DNA from 2 places in the Comamonas squillarum genome. Region 2 is predicted to be linked to the other one. Evidence: predicted binding sites of a transcription regulator. Region 2 holds the regulator's gene; the other holds the start of a gene.
What was found. Region 2 encodes sigma-54, which starts transcription at its own class of promoters, with help from an activator protein. Its sites were predicted from a motif close to TGGCANGNAANCTGCTTT; they were not measured.
Positions count from the first base shown of each region.

Region 1: the regulator sigma-54 is predicted to act here: its motif matches at 3,770-3,787, upstream of N4T19_RS21265 (urease accessory protein UreD).

Region 1 covers NZ_CP104377.1:4,677,181-4,684,646, forward strand. Annotated here, with positions in the region: gene N4T19_RS21245 (SCO family protein) at 1-116, shown strand, start outside; gene N4T19_RS21250 (COX15/CtaA family protein) at 129-1,259, shown strand; gene cyoE (heme o synthase) at 1,293-2,192, shown strand; gene N4T19_RS21260 (SCO family protein) at 2,200-2,808, shown strand; gene N4T19_RS21265 (urease accessory protein UreD) at 2,847-3,677, opposite strand; gene N4T19_RS21270 (urease subunit gamma) at 3,942-4,244, shown strand; gene N4T19_RS21275 (HupE/UreJ family protein) at 4,276-4,884, shown strand; gene N4T19_RS21280 (urease subunit beta) at 4,899-5,207, shown strand; gene ureC (urease subunit alpha) at 5,251-6,969, shown strand; gene N4T19_RS21290 (GNAT family N-acetyltransferase) at 6,984-7,466, shown strand; gene ureE (urease accessory protein UreE) at 7,463-7,466, shown strand, end outside.
Region 2 covers NZ_CP104377.1:2,980,843-2,988,308, reverse strand. Annotated here, with positions in the region: gene N4T19_RS13830 (thiol:disulfide interchange protein DsbA/DsbL) at 1-444, shown strand, start outside; one part of gene N4T19_RS13825 (IS3 family transposase) at 514-1,400, opposite strand; one part of gene N4T19_RS13825 (IS3 family transposase) at 1,400-1,889, opposite strand; gene lptA (lipopolysaccharide transport periplasmic protein LptA) at 2,018-2,686, shown strand; gene lptB (LPS export ABC transporter ATP-binding protein) at 2,710-3,486, shown strand; gene rpoN (RNA polymerase factor sigma-54) at 3,592-5,208, shown strand; gene N4T19_RS13805 (aspartyl/asparaginyl beta-hydroxylase domain-containing protein) at 5,284-6,198, opposite strand; gene N4T19_RS13800 (hypothetical protein) at 6,346-7,098, opposite strand; gene N4T19_RS13795 (THUMP domain-containing class I SAM-dependent RNA methyltransferase) at 7,296-7,466, shown strand, end outside.

The DNA of each region.
Region 1 (7,466 bases), 1.7 Mb from region 2:
GCCACTGGATGATGCGTTTTCCCGCCCAGCTCAGCCGCTCCGATGCGGCCAAGGCGCGCAAGGATCTGGAGCGGCTGCTGCGTGCGTCGTCGAGTTGGGACAAGGAAGGGCGGTAGTGGATAGCTAGCATGACATCGCAGGATTTATATGATTTCGCGCCGCTGGCGCGTGTGTTGCTGACCGGGGCCATCATTGCGCTGGGCCCCATCGTCTGGATTTGGTGGCGCCACCGCGGTGCCACGCCGCTCAAGCGCCTGCAGGTGCTCGCGGTTCTGACCCTGTTCCTGTCCTTTGACCTGGTGATGTTTGGCGCGTTCACGCGCCTGACTGATTCGGGCCTGGGCTGCCCGGATTGGCCCGGTTGCTACGGCAATGCCAGCCCGATTGGCGCGCATGCCGAGATCTCTGCCGCGCAGGAGGCGATGCCGACCGGCCCGGTGACCCATGGCAAGGCCTGGGTGGAGATGATCCACCGCTACCTGGCCACTGCGGTGGGCGGCCTCATCATTGTGCTGACGGCCAGTGCCTGGTTGCAGCGCAAACGCGGCGGGCCGCAGCCGATCAGCCCCTGGTGGCCGACGGTCACCCTGGTCTGGGTGCTGATCCAGGGGGCCTTTGGCGCGCTGACGGTGACGATGAAGCTGTTCCCGGCGATTGTCACCTTGCACCTGCTGGGCGGCACCGTGCTCTTGATGCTATTAACCGTGCAGGCAACGCGCCACACGCAATTTGCCGATAATCTAGGGTTAGTCCCAGTGCCGAGCCTGTTGCGCGGCCTGGTGGCGGTCACGGCGCTGCTGGTGTTTGCACAGGTGACCCTGGGTGGCTGGGTCAGTACCAACTATGCGGTGCTGGCCTGCACCAGCTTTCCCATGTGCAATGGCGCCTGGTGGCCGGCGATGAACTTTGACGGGTTCCAGATCTGGCGCCCGCTGGGCTTTCTGGCCGACGGTGCGCATATCAGCTATGAAGCGCTGGTGGCCATCCACTACATGCACCGGCTGTTTGCCTACCTGGTGATTGCCGCCTTGCTGTGGCTGGGCTGGGCCCTGCGCACGGTGCCGCTGCTGCGGCAGCAGCGCCGCTGGCTGGTGGGCCTGACGCTGCTGCAATTTGCCACGGGACTGTCGAATGTGGTGCTGGACTGGCCGATGCTGGCGGCCGTTTTGCACACCGGGGGCGCTGCCGCCATCATGGTGGTGCTGACCTGGATCTGGTGTACTGCGGGCCCTGAACCTGCCCGCAGTGCTGCGAGTTGATGACGCTGTATGGAACAAAGACTGAGTGCCCCGATGACCGAACTTGCCGCAACGCCAATGCCGAACCGCTTTGCGCAGTTCTATGCATTGACCAAACCCAAGGTGGTGCAGCTGATTGTGTTTTGCGCACTGATCGGCATGGTGCTGGCCGTGCCCGGTGTGCCCACCGGCGCCGAGCTGCTGCGCATGGCCGTCGCGTGTGTGGGCATCTGGCTGGTGGCGGGGGCCGCTGCCGCCTTCAATTGCCTGGTCGAGCAAAGCATCGATGCGCGCATGAAGCGCACCGCCTGGCGCCCCACAGCGCGCGGTGAGCTGTCCAACCTGCAGACCCTGATGTTTTCTGCCGGGCTGTGCATCGCCGGCTCGGCCATTCTGATCGTCTGGATCAACGCCATCACGATGTGGCTGACCTTTGCGACCTTTGTCGGTTATGCCGTCATCTACACGGTGATCCTCAAGCCGCTGACACCGCAGAACATCGTGATCGGTGGCGCATCGGGCGCGATGCCCCCCGTGCTGGGCTGGTCCGCGATGACCGGCGATGTCTCGCCCCAGGCGCTGCTGCTGTTTTTGATCATCTTCCTGTGGACGCCGCCGCACTTCTGGGCACTGGCGCTGTACCGGGTCGAGGACTACCGCAAGTCCGGCCTGCCGATGCTGCCGGTCACGCATGGGAACTATTACACCCGCGTGCAGGTCTTGCTCTACACCGTGGTCTTGTTTGCCGCCGGCCTGCTGCCCTTCATCATCCAGATGAGCTCCTGGATCTACCTGGTGGCCGCAGTCGTGCTGGGTGCCGGGTTCTTTGGCTATGCCTTTGCGCTGTGGCGCAATTACTCCGACGCGCTGGCGCGCAAGACTTTCCGTTTTTCGCTGGTCTACCTCAGCCTGCTGTTTGTGGCGCTGCTGGTGGACCACTATGTGAGCTGGTAAATCTGCAATGAACAAGCGCAATGCCCTTCGCTGGCTGGCGGGCTCGGCCATGCTGGCCTCGGCCGCCGGTGTCCTCACCGCCTGCAAATCCAAGGCCGATTTCAACGCCATCGACCTGACGGGCAGCAAGGAGTATGGGCAGGATTTCTCCATGCCCGACCAGCATGGCCAGCGCCGCAGCATGGCCGACTTCAAGGGCAAGGTCGTGCTGGTGTTCTTTGGCTTTACCCAGTGCCCCGATGTCTGCCCGACCACTTTGGGCGACCTGGCCGCCGTCAAGCAAAAGCTCGGCGCAAAGGGTGACAAGCTGCAGGTGATCTTCGCCTCGGTCGATCCATCGCGCGACACGCCCGAAATCTTGCAGGCCTACCTCGCCAACTTTGACCCCAGCTTTCTGGCGCTGCGCGGCAGCGACGAGGAAACGGCCAAGATGGCCAAGGACTTCAAGGTCTACTACAAGCGGGTCGAGGGCCAGACCCCGGGCAGCTACACGATGGACCATACCGCTGGCGACTACATCTTTGACCCGCAAGGGCGCCTGCGCTTGTACAGCCGCTATGGCACCCCCGTTGAAACGCTGGCCAAAGATATCGAGCAGCTGATCGACGGCGCTTAAGCGCTTACACGCTTAACAGCGCTGGGCAAGCGCTGCACTCACATCGACCAGATACGCGGCCGCTGCGCCGGCAGGCCCCAGAGGCTGCTGCGCCAGTGGCCCCAGACCGTCTTCCACAGCTGCATCGCCGGCTCCACCACGGGCGCCAGGCCACGCAGCACCAGCATATGCTCGTTCGGCGCGGTCACCCCGGCCATCAACCCCGCTGGGCCTGCGTCCAGCAGCTGCTGGGTGCTCTCCAGCAGCGCTTCGCGTTGCGCGCGGTTGATGGGCGAGCCGCTGGCGTAGATCAAACTCCCCAGGCAGCGCTGGCCCGCCAGGCCCAGCTGTGCGTTGAGCAGCAGCCCATCATCGGCCCGGATACGGCCGCGTTCCAGAAAATGCCCCGGCCATGCGATGTGCTGCGAAAACACGCCCTGGGTAAAGGGCTGACCCGCCAGCGGCAGGCCCAGCGCGGTGATGTCCCAGGTCAGCAGCTCTGCATCCGGTGCCAGTTCCATCTGCAGCTCATTGGCCGCATCGCAGGCGTTGTAGGCAACGGCTTCCAGCGGCAACCATTCCAGCCGGGCGCCGGCCTGCAGTTTGAGGCGGGTGCGCTGCAAGGCCGGCTGGCCATTGCTCTTGTAAAAGCGCGTTGCGCCCGGCGTGGTGACGAGCGCATGGGCGCCTGCCGCCACCTCGACCGAGATATCCAGCATATCGCCACCCACCAGGCCGCCGGGCGGGTGCACCAGCACGTTGTGGCAAATGCCCGGGCCTTCGGGGTAGAGGCTTTTGAGAATGCGCAGCGGGCCATCGTGGCTGAACTGCACCGACGTCTTGCCGGCTTGCTGGCCGTAGCGCAGGTCTAGTTGGGCATGCCAGCTCATGGCTGCGGCGGGCGGTGGGTGCCTGGCGGGCAGCAGGGCGCAAGGGCCGGGATCGGGAGCGGGAGCAGGGGGACGAAAGACATGCGTGGGCTTTTGCAAGCCACGTGCCAGGAACTGCACTGCTCTGGGGTGTGGTCTGTGCCGAATTGGTGCATGCGCGGCTGCTGTGCATGCATGTGGTGCAAGGCGGGCGGGTGGCGGCACGGAAAGCGTGCATGCCCAGCCGTTGTAGCCCCTTGGCATGTGCCTTGCTTTGCACTAGGTATGGAACTGACACCTCGCGAAAAAGACAAGCTGCTGATCTTTACCGCCGCCTTGCTGGCCGAGCGGCGCCTGGCCCGGGGGCTCAAGCTGAACTACCCCGAGGCGGTGGCGCTGATCAGCGCCTTTGTGATGGAGGGCGCGCGCGATGGCAAGACCGTTGCCCAACTGATGAGCGCCGGCCGCACGGTGCTCACGCGCGCCGACGTGATGGAGGGCATTCCCGAGATGATTGCCGATATCCAGATCGAGGCGACCTTTCCCGATGGCACCAAGCTCGTCACCGTGCATGAGCCCATTGTCTGAACCTCCCATTTTTCTCGCGCACTCGACCACTATGAACTTCAAGAAATTCTCTGCCGCGCTGGCCACCGCCGCTGCGGCTTTGCCGCTGTCAGCCATGGCCCATGTGGGCGCCGATGGTGGCGGCCACCATGGCTTTTTGAGCAGCTTTGGCCATGCCTTTGCCCATCCGTTTACTGGCGCCGACCATATGGCCGCGATGTTGGCCGTGGGCGCCTGGAGTGCGCTGACGGTGACGCCCGCCTGGCGCGCACCGGCCGCCTTTGTGGCCCTGCTGGTGGCGGGGGCGCTGGCAGGTTTTGCCGGTCTGTGGGTGCCCGGCGTGGAGCCGATGATTGCCGCATCGGTGCTGGTGCTGGGCCTGCTGGTGGCGGTGCAAAAGCAGATGCCCTGGGTGCTGGCCGCTGCGCTGGCCGGGGTGTTTGCGTTTTTCCATGGCGCGGCCCACGGCTTTGAGCTGGCGGCCGATTCTGCGCTGGCATCGGCGGGCGCGCTGGCGGGCATGGCGCTGGGCTCGGCCTTGTTGCATGTGGGCGGCATGGTGCTGGGCAAGGCCCTCATGCAGCGCCACCGCTGGCTGGCCAAGCTGGCGGGCGGGGCCACCGCGGTCTTGGGCGCGGCCATGCTGACGCGCCTGGCCTGACGAGGAGCGGCACCATGATCCCAGGTGAACTGCTGCTGGACGAGGGCGAACACACGCTGAACCCCGGGCGCCGTACCACCACGCTGGTGGTACACAACGCGAGCGACCGGCCCATCCAGGTAGGGTCGCACTACCACTTTGCCGAGACCAATGCCGGCCTGAGCTTCGACCGCCAGGCGGCGCACGGCATGCGACTGCATATTGCCAGCGGCATGGCGGTGCGCTTTGAGCCCGGCCAGCAGCGCACGGTGGAGCTGGTGGATGTTGGCGGCGAGCGGCAGATCTACGGTTTTCGCGGCCTGGTGCAAGGGGCGCTGGAATGAAGCCCGGCATGCTGTGCCAGCGTTCTAAGACAGGATGGTTCTGATGGCAACAATGGACAGACGCGCATACGCAGAGACCTATGGGCCCACGGTGGGTGACCGCCTGCGCCTGGCCGATACCGAACTGGTCGTGCAGGTGGAGCAGGACTTCACCCTGCGTGCGGGCGGCTACGGCGAAGAGGTGAAGTTTGGCGGTGGCAAGACCATCCGTGATGGCATGGCGCAAAGCCAGCGCAGCAGTGCGCAGGGCGCGATGGACACGGTGCTGACCAATGCGCTGATCATCGACCACTGGGGCATCGTCAAGGCGGACATTGGCCTGAAGGCCGGCCGCATTGCCGCGATTGGCAAGGCCGGTAACCCGGACACGCAGCCGGGTGTGGACATCATCATTGGCCCGGGCACCGAGATCATCAGCTGCGAAGGCATGGTCGTGACCGCTGGCGGCATCGACACGCACATCCACTTCATCGCGCCCCAGCAGATCGAAGAGGCGCTGACCAGCGGCGTGACGACGATGATTGGTGGCGGCACCGGCCCGGCCACCGGCACCTTTGCGACCACCTGCACGCCCGGCGCCTGGAACATGGAGCGCATGCTGCAGGCGGCCGATGCCTTCCCGATGAACCTGGGCTTTCTGGGCAAGGGCAATGCCAGCCTGCCGCTGGCCCTGCATGAGCAGATCGATGCCGGCGCGATTGGCCTCAAGCTGCACGAGGACTGGGGCAGCACGCCGGCGGCCATCGACAACTGCCTGGATGTGGCCGAGCTCACCGACACCCAGGTGGCGATCCATACCGATACGCTCAACGAAAGCGGCTTTGTCGAAGACACGGTGGCCGCGTTCAAGGGCCGCACCATCCACACCTTCCACACCGAAGGGGCGGGCGGCGGCCATGCGCCCGATATCTTGAAAGTGGTGGGCGAGGCCAATGTGCTGCCCAGCTCGACCAACCCGACGCGGCCCTACACGATCAACACCTTGGATGAGCATGTGGACATGCTGATGGTCTGCCACCACCTTGATGCCGGGATTGCCGAGGACCTGGCCTTTGCTGAAAGCCGCATCCGCAAGGAAACCATTGCGGCCGAGGATATCCTGCACGACATTGGCGCCATCAGCATGTTCAGCTCCGACAGCCAGGCCATGGGCCGGGTGGGTGAGGTGATCCTGCGCACCTGGCAGACGGCGCACAAGATGAAGCTCCAGCGCGGCGCCTTGCCCGGCGACAGCGAGCGGCATGACAACTTCCGCATCAAGCGCTACATCGCCAAGTACACGATCAACCCGGCCATTGCCCATGGCATCAGCCATGAGGTGGGCAGCCTCGAAGTGGGCAAGTGGGCCGATATCGTCATCTGGAAGCCGGCCTTCTTTGGCGTCAAACCCAGCTGCATTCTCAAGGGCGGCTTTATCGCGATGGCGGCCATGGGTGACCCCAATGCCTCGATCCCGACACCCCAGCCGGTGCACTACCGCCCGATGTTTGGCGCCTTTGGCGGGGCGATTGCCAGGACCTCACTGACCTTTGTCTCGCAAGCGGGCTTGGCTGCCGGCATTGGCCAGCGCTTTGGCCTAGCCAAGACCTTGTCGGCTGTCAAAGGCATACGCGGCTTGCAAAAGCAGCACATGGTGCACAACGACCTGGCGCCGCACATGGAGGTCGATGCCCAGACCTATGCGGTGCGCGCCGATGGCCAGCTGCTGACCTGCGAGCCAGCGAGCAGCCTGCCGATGGCCCAGCGTTATTTTCTGTTTTGAACCGGTAAGGACCCATGGCAAGCCCATTGATTTTCAAGCTGGACCCCGTGACCGACGCGCGCGTGCTGGCCTTTTTGGAAGCGCACCTGAGCGATATGCGCCGTATCTCGCCGCCCGAGAGCGTGCATGCGCTCGACCCCGCGCAGCTGCGCGCGCCCGGGCTGCAGCTGTGGACCGGCTGGACCGCTGCGCAGGAGCCCAAGGCCTTGGTCGCCACCTGCGCGCTCAAGACCCTGGATGCCGGCCACCTGGAGCTCAAATCGATGCGGGTGGAGGCGGCGCAACGCGGCTCAGGTGCTGCCCAGCAGGTGCTGGACCATGTGCTGGCCCAGGCCCGGGCGCAGGGGGCCACGCGCATCAGCCTGGAGACGGGTACCGAGGCCTTTTTTGCGCCGGCGCGCCGTTTTTACGCGCGCAATGGCTTTGTCCCCTGCGCACCGTTTGGCAGCTACCAGCCCGATCCGAACAGCTGCTTTATGCGCCTGGAGCTGCCATGA
Region 2 (7,466 bases):
TGCAATGCCTTCGAGCCGCAGTTTGAAGCCTGGGCCAAGACTGCCCCCAAGAACCTGCAGATCCGCCGCGTGCCTGTGGCCTTCAACAACACCTTTGTGCCGCAGCAAAAGATCTACTTTGCGCTGGAGTCGATGGGCCTGATCCCTGACGTACATGTCAAGGTTTTCCGTGCGATCCACGTCGAGCGCCAGCGCCTGAACAAGGACGACGAGATCTTCGCCTGGATGGACAAGAACGGCGTGGACTTGGCCAAGTTCAAGGAAGCCTACAACTCGTTCAGCGTCGCAGGCCAGGTGCGCAAGGCCACCCAGCTGCAAGAGTCCTACGGCGTCGAAGGCGTTCCATCGCTGGGCGTGGCGGGCAAGTACTACACCGACGGAACCCGTGCCGGCTCGATGAGCAACGTGCTGCAAGTGGTAGAGTTCCTGGCTGCACAAGGCTGAGCGGATTCCCCAACGCTTGAGACAGAGCCCGCGCACTGAACTGACCCCAAGAAGTTGGACAGTTGGAAGCTAGGGACTGAAGGCCTGAATCCGGTATTGCACTGGACTCAGGCCTTTTAGTTTTAGCTTGATGCGTTGGTGATTGTAGTAATGGATGTAGTGGTGAAGACCTTCTTGAAGCTGCGCCACACTGCTGAACTTGTTGAGGTGGAAGAACTCGGACTTCAAGGTTCCGAAGAAGCTCTCCATCGCTGCGTTATCCAAGCAATTGCCCCGACGTGACATGCTTTGCACCAGGCCATGATCGGCCAGCAAGCGGCGATAGGCACGACTTTGGTACTGCCAGCCCTGGTCGGAATGCAGCAATGGTTTTTCCTCCCTGCCCAGCTTGCCTAGCGCCTTGCGCAACATGTCACCCACCATCTTCAAGCGCGGTTGCGTATTCATCTGATAGCTCACCACCTCGCCGTTGAATAGATCCATGACAGGCGACAGGTATAGCTTTTTACCCAAGACGTTGAACTCTGTCACGTCCGTCACCCATTTCTGGTTAGGCTGCTCGGCCATGAACTGGCGCTGCAACACATTGGCCACGCCCGCGTGCTGCCCGGCGCGATAGGAGCGATATTTCTTGGGCCGAACCAGGGACTTCATCCCCATTACCTGCATCAGGCGCTGCACGCTCTTGTGGTTCACATGACAGCCATTGCGCTTGAGTTCAAGCGCAATGCGCCGATAGCCATAGCGTCCTTTGTGAAGCTCGTAGACAGATCGGATCTGAGCCTTGAGCTCAGCGTATTTGTCGCCTCTCCTGTGCACTTGAGCCTGGTAATAGAAGGTGCTGCGCGCCAGCTTACCTGCCCGCAGCAAGTCCTTGAGGTCGTGATCTGGCCTTAGCTCAAGCACTATCCGCGCTTTTTCTGCGCAGCTTGTTTTTTCGCCTGAACCAAGGCCTCCAATTTTTTTAGGTACGCCACCTCCGCGCGCAGGTACTTCACCTCTTTGAGCAAATCTGCGTGCGAACGCGTGTCGTCCGCAGACATAACTGCTTGTGCCTGTGCGGGCTTGGCTGTGGGTGGGTTTGGCATCTTCTTGGAGCGTCCTCTTGGCCGGGGTGCAAGTGCTTGCGGCCCACCGTCATGATATTGCAGCTCCCAGGCGCTGATGACACCCGTGCCACCCCGGATATCAAACAAGGTAATCGTCTCTCGTGCAGACAGATCATCTCGCCACATCCGCTGCAACACTGCCAGTTTGAAGTCAGCGCTGTAGCGACTGAACTTCTTGCGCAACCCTGATAGGCCATGCTGCTGGTAGCTCTTTACCCAACGTCGCACTGTCGCTTGGTCGAGACCGTGAGCATGGGCCAGTGCTCTGAACCCATGCTGCCCCTGCACGTAGCCCTGGACAACTTCCAGCTTGTAACTCTCGTCGTACTTCGCCATGAAAAACACCCCAAAGGTTGGATGGATGTCCAACTTTTGGGGTGCAGTTCACACGCGGGCTTTTTTGTGCCAGAAACGGCCTAACGCTCCAGCATGGCTACAATGGGGCAGAGCAAGATTCATGCCTTATGAGACACCGTATTTTTAACTCTTTGTTGGTGGCAGTGGCCCTGGCCGTGCCGCTGCTGTCGCACGCCGAGCGTGCAGACCGCACCAAGCCCATGAACATCGAGGCGGACGATGGCCGCCACGATGAACTCAAGCAGACCAGTGTCTTCACGGGCAATGTGGTGGTGACCAAGGGCACCATCATCATCCGTGGCGCGCAGCTGACCGTGAGCCAGGACCGCGACGGCTTCCAGCACGGCGTGGTGACTGCTGCGCCGGGCAAGCTCGCATTCTTCCGCCAAAAGCGTGACTCGGCCCCAGGCGCGCCTGACGAGTTCGTCGAAGGCGAAGGCGAGGTCATCACCTATAACGGCCGCGATGACACCGTGCACTTTGAGCGCCGCGGCGAGTTGCGCCGTTACCGCGAGACCACGTTGACCGACCAGGTCAGTGGCCCGCTGATCGTCTACAACAATCTGAGCGATACCTTCACGGTCTCCGGCCAAAAGGGCGCCCAGGCGGCGGCCGAACCCAAGCCCGGTGCGCCCAAGAAGGACCGCGTCCGTGTGATCCTGACGCCCAAGGCCGATGGCAAGGCGGACGACAAGGCCAGCGCCCCAGCCAAGCCCGCTGCCGATGACAAGACGCCATTGCGCCCCAGCACCCAACTGAACGACGGAGCCAAGTGACCGTGGCAGAAAACTCGTCGACCATTTCCGTCAACGCCCGGGTCGCCAACAGCGACCACCGCAGCCAGCTGGAGGTCTTGCACCTGGAGAAATCCTATGGCAGCCGCAAGGTGGTCAAGGACGTGTCGCTGTCGGTGCGCAAGGGCGAAGTGGTGGGTTTGCTAGGCCCCAATGGCGCGGGCAAGACCACCTCGTTCTACATGATCGTGGGCCTGGTACGCAGCGATGGCGGGGATATCCGCATCGATGGGCAGTCGGTGGCCAATATGCCGATCCACCAGCGCTCGCAGCTGGGCCTGTCCTACCTGCCGCAGGAGGCCTCGATCTTTCGCAAGCTCAGCGTGCAGGACAATGTGCGCGCCGTGCTGGAGCTGCAAAAAGATGAGCATGGCAAGCCGCTCTCGCGCGCCGAGGTCGAGCGCCAGCTCACCGCGCTGCTGCAGGAGCTGCGGGTCGAGCACCTGCGCGAATCACCGTCAGTCGCGCTGTCCGGCGGCGAGCGCCGCCGGGTCGAGATCGCCCGTGCGCTGGCCACCCAGCCCCGTTTCATCCTGCTCGACGAGCCTTTCGCCGGCATCGACCCCATCGCCGTGATCGAGATCCAGCGCATTGTCGCCTTTCTCAAGGAGCGCGGCATTGGCGTGCTGATCACCGACCACAATGTGCGCGAAACCCTGGGTATCTGTGACCATGCCTGCATCATCAGCGATGGCAAGGTGCTGGCCGCCGGGACGCCGCAAGAGATTGTGGAGAACGCAGAGGTCCGGAGGGTGTATCTGGGTGAACATTTCCGTATGTGACACCGCACGCCTTGGCGGGCGTGCCAGCCAAGATGCCGTCCCGCGCTGCGGGGCCGGCAGGGCTGATCCGTTGCCAGCTGCCCCAGCCCGTGTGGAGGCGCAGCCATGATGCCGTCGCTGTCGCTGCGCGTATCGCAGAACCTGACCCTGACCCCCCAGCTGCAGCAGTCGATTCGCCTGCTGCAGCTGTCCACGCAGGAGCTGACACAGGAAGTCGAGCAGATGCTCGACGAAAACCCGTTTCTGGAGCGCGAGGGCGATGAGGCCCCCGAGGCTGAAGCCCGTAAAGAAGCCGCTGAATCTGCCGAAGCTGCAGACGCTGCAGACGCAGCCGACAAGGGTGCCGATACTGCTGCCAGCACCGACACCAACAACAGTAGCGATTTCGAGCCCGGAACCTCCGACCAGCCGCTGGATTTTGCTGCGGGCAAGGAAACCGGCGTCGATGCCGAGGCCGCTGCCGGCGATTCGGCATCGGACTGGGAAGAGTGGGGCGGCGATCTGCCCGCCCGCTCCAGCGCCAGCGATGACGACGACGAGACGCCGATGTCCGACCGGCGCAGCGAGCACCTGAGCCTGCAGGATGTGCTGCACCGCCAGGCCTTGTCGCTGCGCCTGTGCCAGGAAGACCGGGCCGCGCTCTACTTTCTGATTGAATCACTGAACGACGACGGCTACCTCGAAGAAACGCTGGCCGAGCTGGCGCAAAGCTTTGGCGATGCCTCGGATCCCGAACGCTACGAAGCCCTGCTGCACCACCTGACCGTGGCGCTGCGCTTGCTGCAAAGTCTGGAGCCGATTGGCGTGGGCGCGCGCAACCTGTCCGAATGCATGCAGCTGCAGATCAAGGCCCAGCAGCGGCTGTTGGATGAAGAGGGCTCGGACACGCCCGAGGCCGATGCGCTGGCGCTGGAGACCGCTTTGCTGGTCTGCCAGGAATCGCTGGAGCTGCTGGCGCGCCGTGATGTGCGCAAGCTGGTGCAACTGACCGGATGCAGTGATGCCGCGGTGCGCAGCGCGCTGGCGCTGATCGCCAAGCTCGAGCCCCGCCCCGGCCGGCCCTATGCCGATGTGGACCGCAACACCATCATCCCCGATGTCCTCGTGCGACCCAGCAATGAGCGCGGCCTGCCGGTGCCCGGTTTCAGCGTGCAGCTCAATGCCGAGGTGATGCCGCGCCTGCGCGTGCAGGATGTCTACGCCAATGCCTTGCGCAGCCACAAGGGCAGCGAGGGCCATGGCGCGCTGCAGCAGCGGCTGCAGGAGGCGCGCTGGTTCATCAAGAACATCCAGCAGCGCTTTGACACCATCTTGCGCGTCTCGCAGGCCATCGTCGAGCGCCAGCGCAATTTCTTTGTCCATGGCGAGCTGGCGATGCGCCCCATGGTGCTGCGCGAGATTGCCGATGAGCTGGGCCTGCACGAGTCCACCATCAGCCGCGTGACCACGGCCAAGTACATGGCCACGCCGCAGGGCACGTTCGAGCTCAAGTACTTCTTTGGCTCGGGCCTGGGCACCGAGACCGGCGGCAGTGCGTCGAGCACGGCGGTCAAGGCGCTGATCAAGCAGCTGCTGGACGAGGAAAGCGCGAAAAAGCCGCTGTCGGATGCAAAAATCGCCGATCTGCTGCAGGCCCAGGGCATTGAATGCGCGCGCCGCACGGTGGCCAAGTACCGCGAGGCCATGCGCATCCCGCCGGCCAGCCTGCGCAAGGCGCTGTAAGCGCAAGCAGCCAGGGCCCATAAAAAAACCGCAGTTGCGTTAGGCACTGCGGTTTTGCTTTGAGACGGAGCCGCTTTACTTTGGCCACAGCCACCAGATGAACAAGGCCAGCACGGCCAGCATCAGGCCAAACTTGGTGAGCTTGTAGGCCGTCTTGTTCCAGGCCTTGAAGCGGCGGCGGTACTGGCCCATGTAGAACGAGATCTTGAAGATGCGGCTGATGAAGCCGCGCGGATCGCCTTCGTTGTTGGGCGAGCTGGCGGCAGCGACCACATGCGTGCCCAGCCAGCGGTTGAGCCACTGCGCAAAGCCATTGGTCATCGGGCGCTCGACATCGCAGAACAGCACGATGCGGTTGCCTTCGGACCGGTTCTCGGCCCAGTGCATAAAGGTCTCGTCAAAGATCACGCCTTCGCCCTCGCGCCAGCTGTAGGGCGTGCCATCGACCTCGATCATGCAGCGGTCATCATTGGGCGCCAGCACAGCGAGGTGGTAGCGCAGCGAGCCGGCATAGGGGTCGCGGTGCAGGTTGAGCTTGGCGCCGGGCGGCAGCTCGGCAAACATGGCCGCCTTGATGCCGGGGATGGACTGCACCAGCGCCGTGGTCTTGGGGCACAGCTCCATCGCAGACGGGTGGGCCTGGCCGTACCACTTCAGGTAGAAGCGCTTCCAGCCGGTCTTGAAGAAGGAGTTGAAGCCCGCGTCGTCGTTGTTGGCCGCGGCCTTGATCTGCATGGCCTGGTGCAGACCGATGGCCTCTTCGCGGATCTCGCGCCAGTGGGCCTGCAGGGGGGCCAGGTCGGGGAAGGTGCTGGTGGGCAGGTAGGGCGTGCGCGGTACCTTGCTGAACATCAGCATGAAAACATTGAATGGCGCCGTGAACGTGGAGTGGTCAAACAGCTGGCGCAGCAGCTTGTGCCGCACCTTGCCACGCAGGTGCATGTAGAGGCCGCAGCCAAAGAAAAGCAGCACCAGGGCCAGAACGATGATTTTTGCCATAGACAGCGATTTTAGCGACTGTGCTGTGGCGGCTGTCTGCGCAACCGCAAACTGGCGCGCGGCAAGGGCTGCGGGGCGGTGGGATGGCCTGCTGGCAGCAGGCCTATTGCGGTTTGGTCAATGGCAAGCCAGGTGGGCTTACCTGGGCTGGGCGGCGAAGGCGGTTTTCAGGCGCTGCAGCATCTCGCGGTTGAGCTGGCGCTGCTGGCCGCTCCAGTGCGTCATCGCCTTGTTCAGCTCGGCCTGCAGGCCATTGGCCGTCTGCCAGTCACCCTGGCCCGCAGCCCAGATCGCGTACTCGGCCATCACATCGAAGCTGCCCGAGTGCTGGCGCGCAAAATCAAAGCTCTTGCGCGCCATCGCCTGGTCGCCCAGCTGGGCGTAGGCCTTGGCCACCAGCAGGCCCACGGCCTCGGCGCGGAAGTGCACATCGGCCTGGGCAATCACGCGCAGCTGCTGCAGCGCCTGCTGCGGATGGCCGGCCTGGTAGGCCGCTTGCGCAGCGCCCCAACGGATATCGAGGTCGTTGGCAAACGGACCCTTCATGCTGGCCTCAAAGTGGCCAAAGGCCTGCTCGGCCTGGCCATTGGCCAGCAGGGCCTGGGCCAGGCGGATCTGGTTCTGCGCGGTGGGGCTGTAGTCGTAGGCGGCCTGGGCTTCGCGCACCTCGCGGGTCGGGTCCAGCGCCTTGACGGCGTTGCTCGCCAGGCTGCGGGCATGGCGCTGCAGGCGCGAATTGGGCAGGTAGATGGCAAAGAAATACACCACGCTGCCCAGGAAGGGGAAGGCCAGCAGCACAAACAGCCAGTAGTTGTTCTGGCCGCTGCGCACGGCGTGGACCGCAAAAAACAGCGCAATGATGACGTGTACGCCAGCTCCGAGGTAGGGCATCCGCATTCTCTCTGAGTGATGGAGGGGAAGGGCGGCTGCACCGAGGGCTGCGGCCCGCTCTGGGGCCAGACTATAGCAGCCAGCCACCCGTTACCGCTGCGCTATAGGAGCCGGGCTGCCGAATGCCACTGGCACAGTCCACATTCCCGTGCGCTTGGCAGACAATGGGGCAAGCGCGTATGCTTGCCCCCCTGCTTATGAACCAACTGCATTTGTTTTTGCCCTGCGCCGCCGGCGTCGAGGGCCTTTTGGCGGACGAAGTCCATGCCATCACCGGCGCCAGCGGCCAGGACCTCCTGGTGGCGCGCGGCGGCGTCATGCTGCGCGGCATGTGGCGCGATGCGCTGCTGCTGAACCTGCACAGCCGC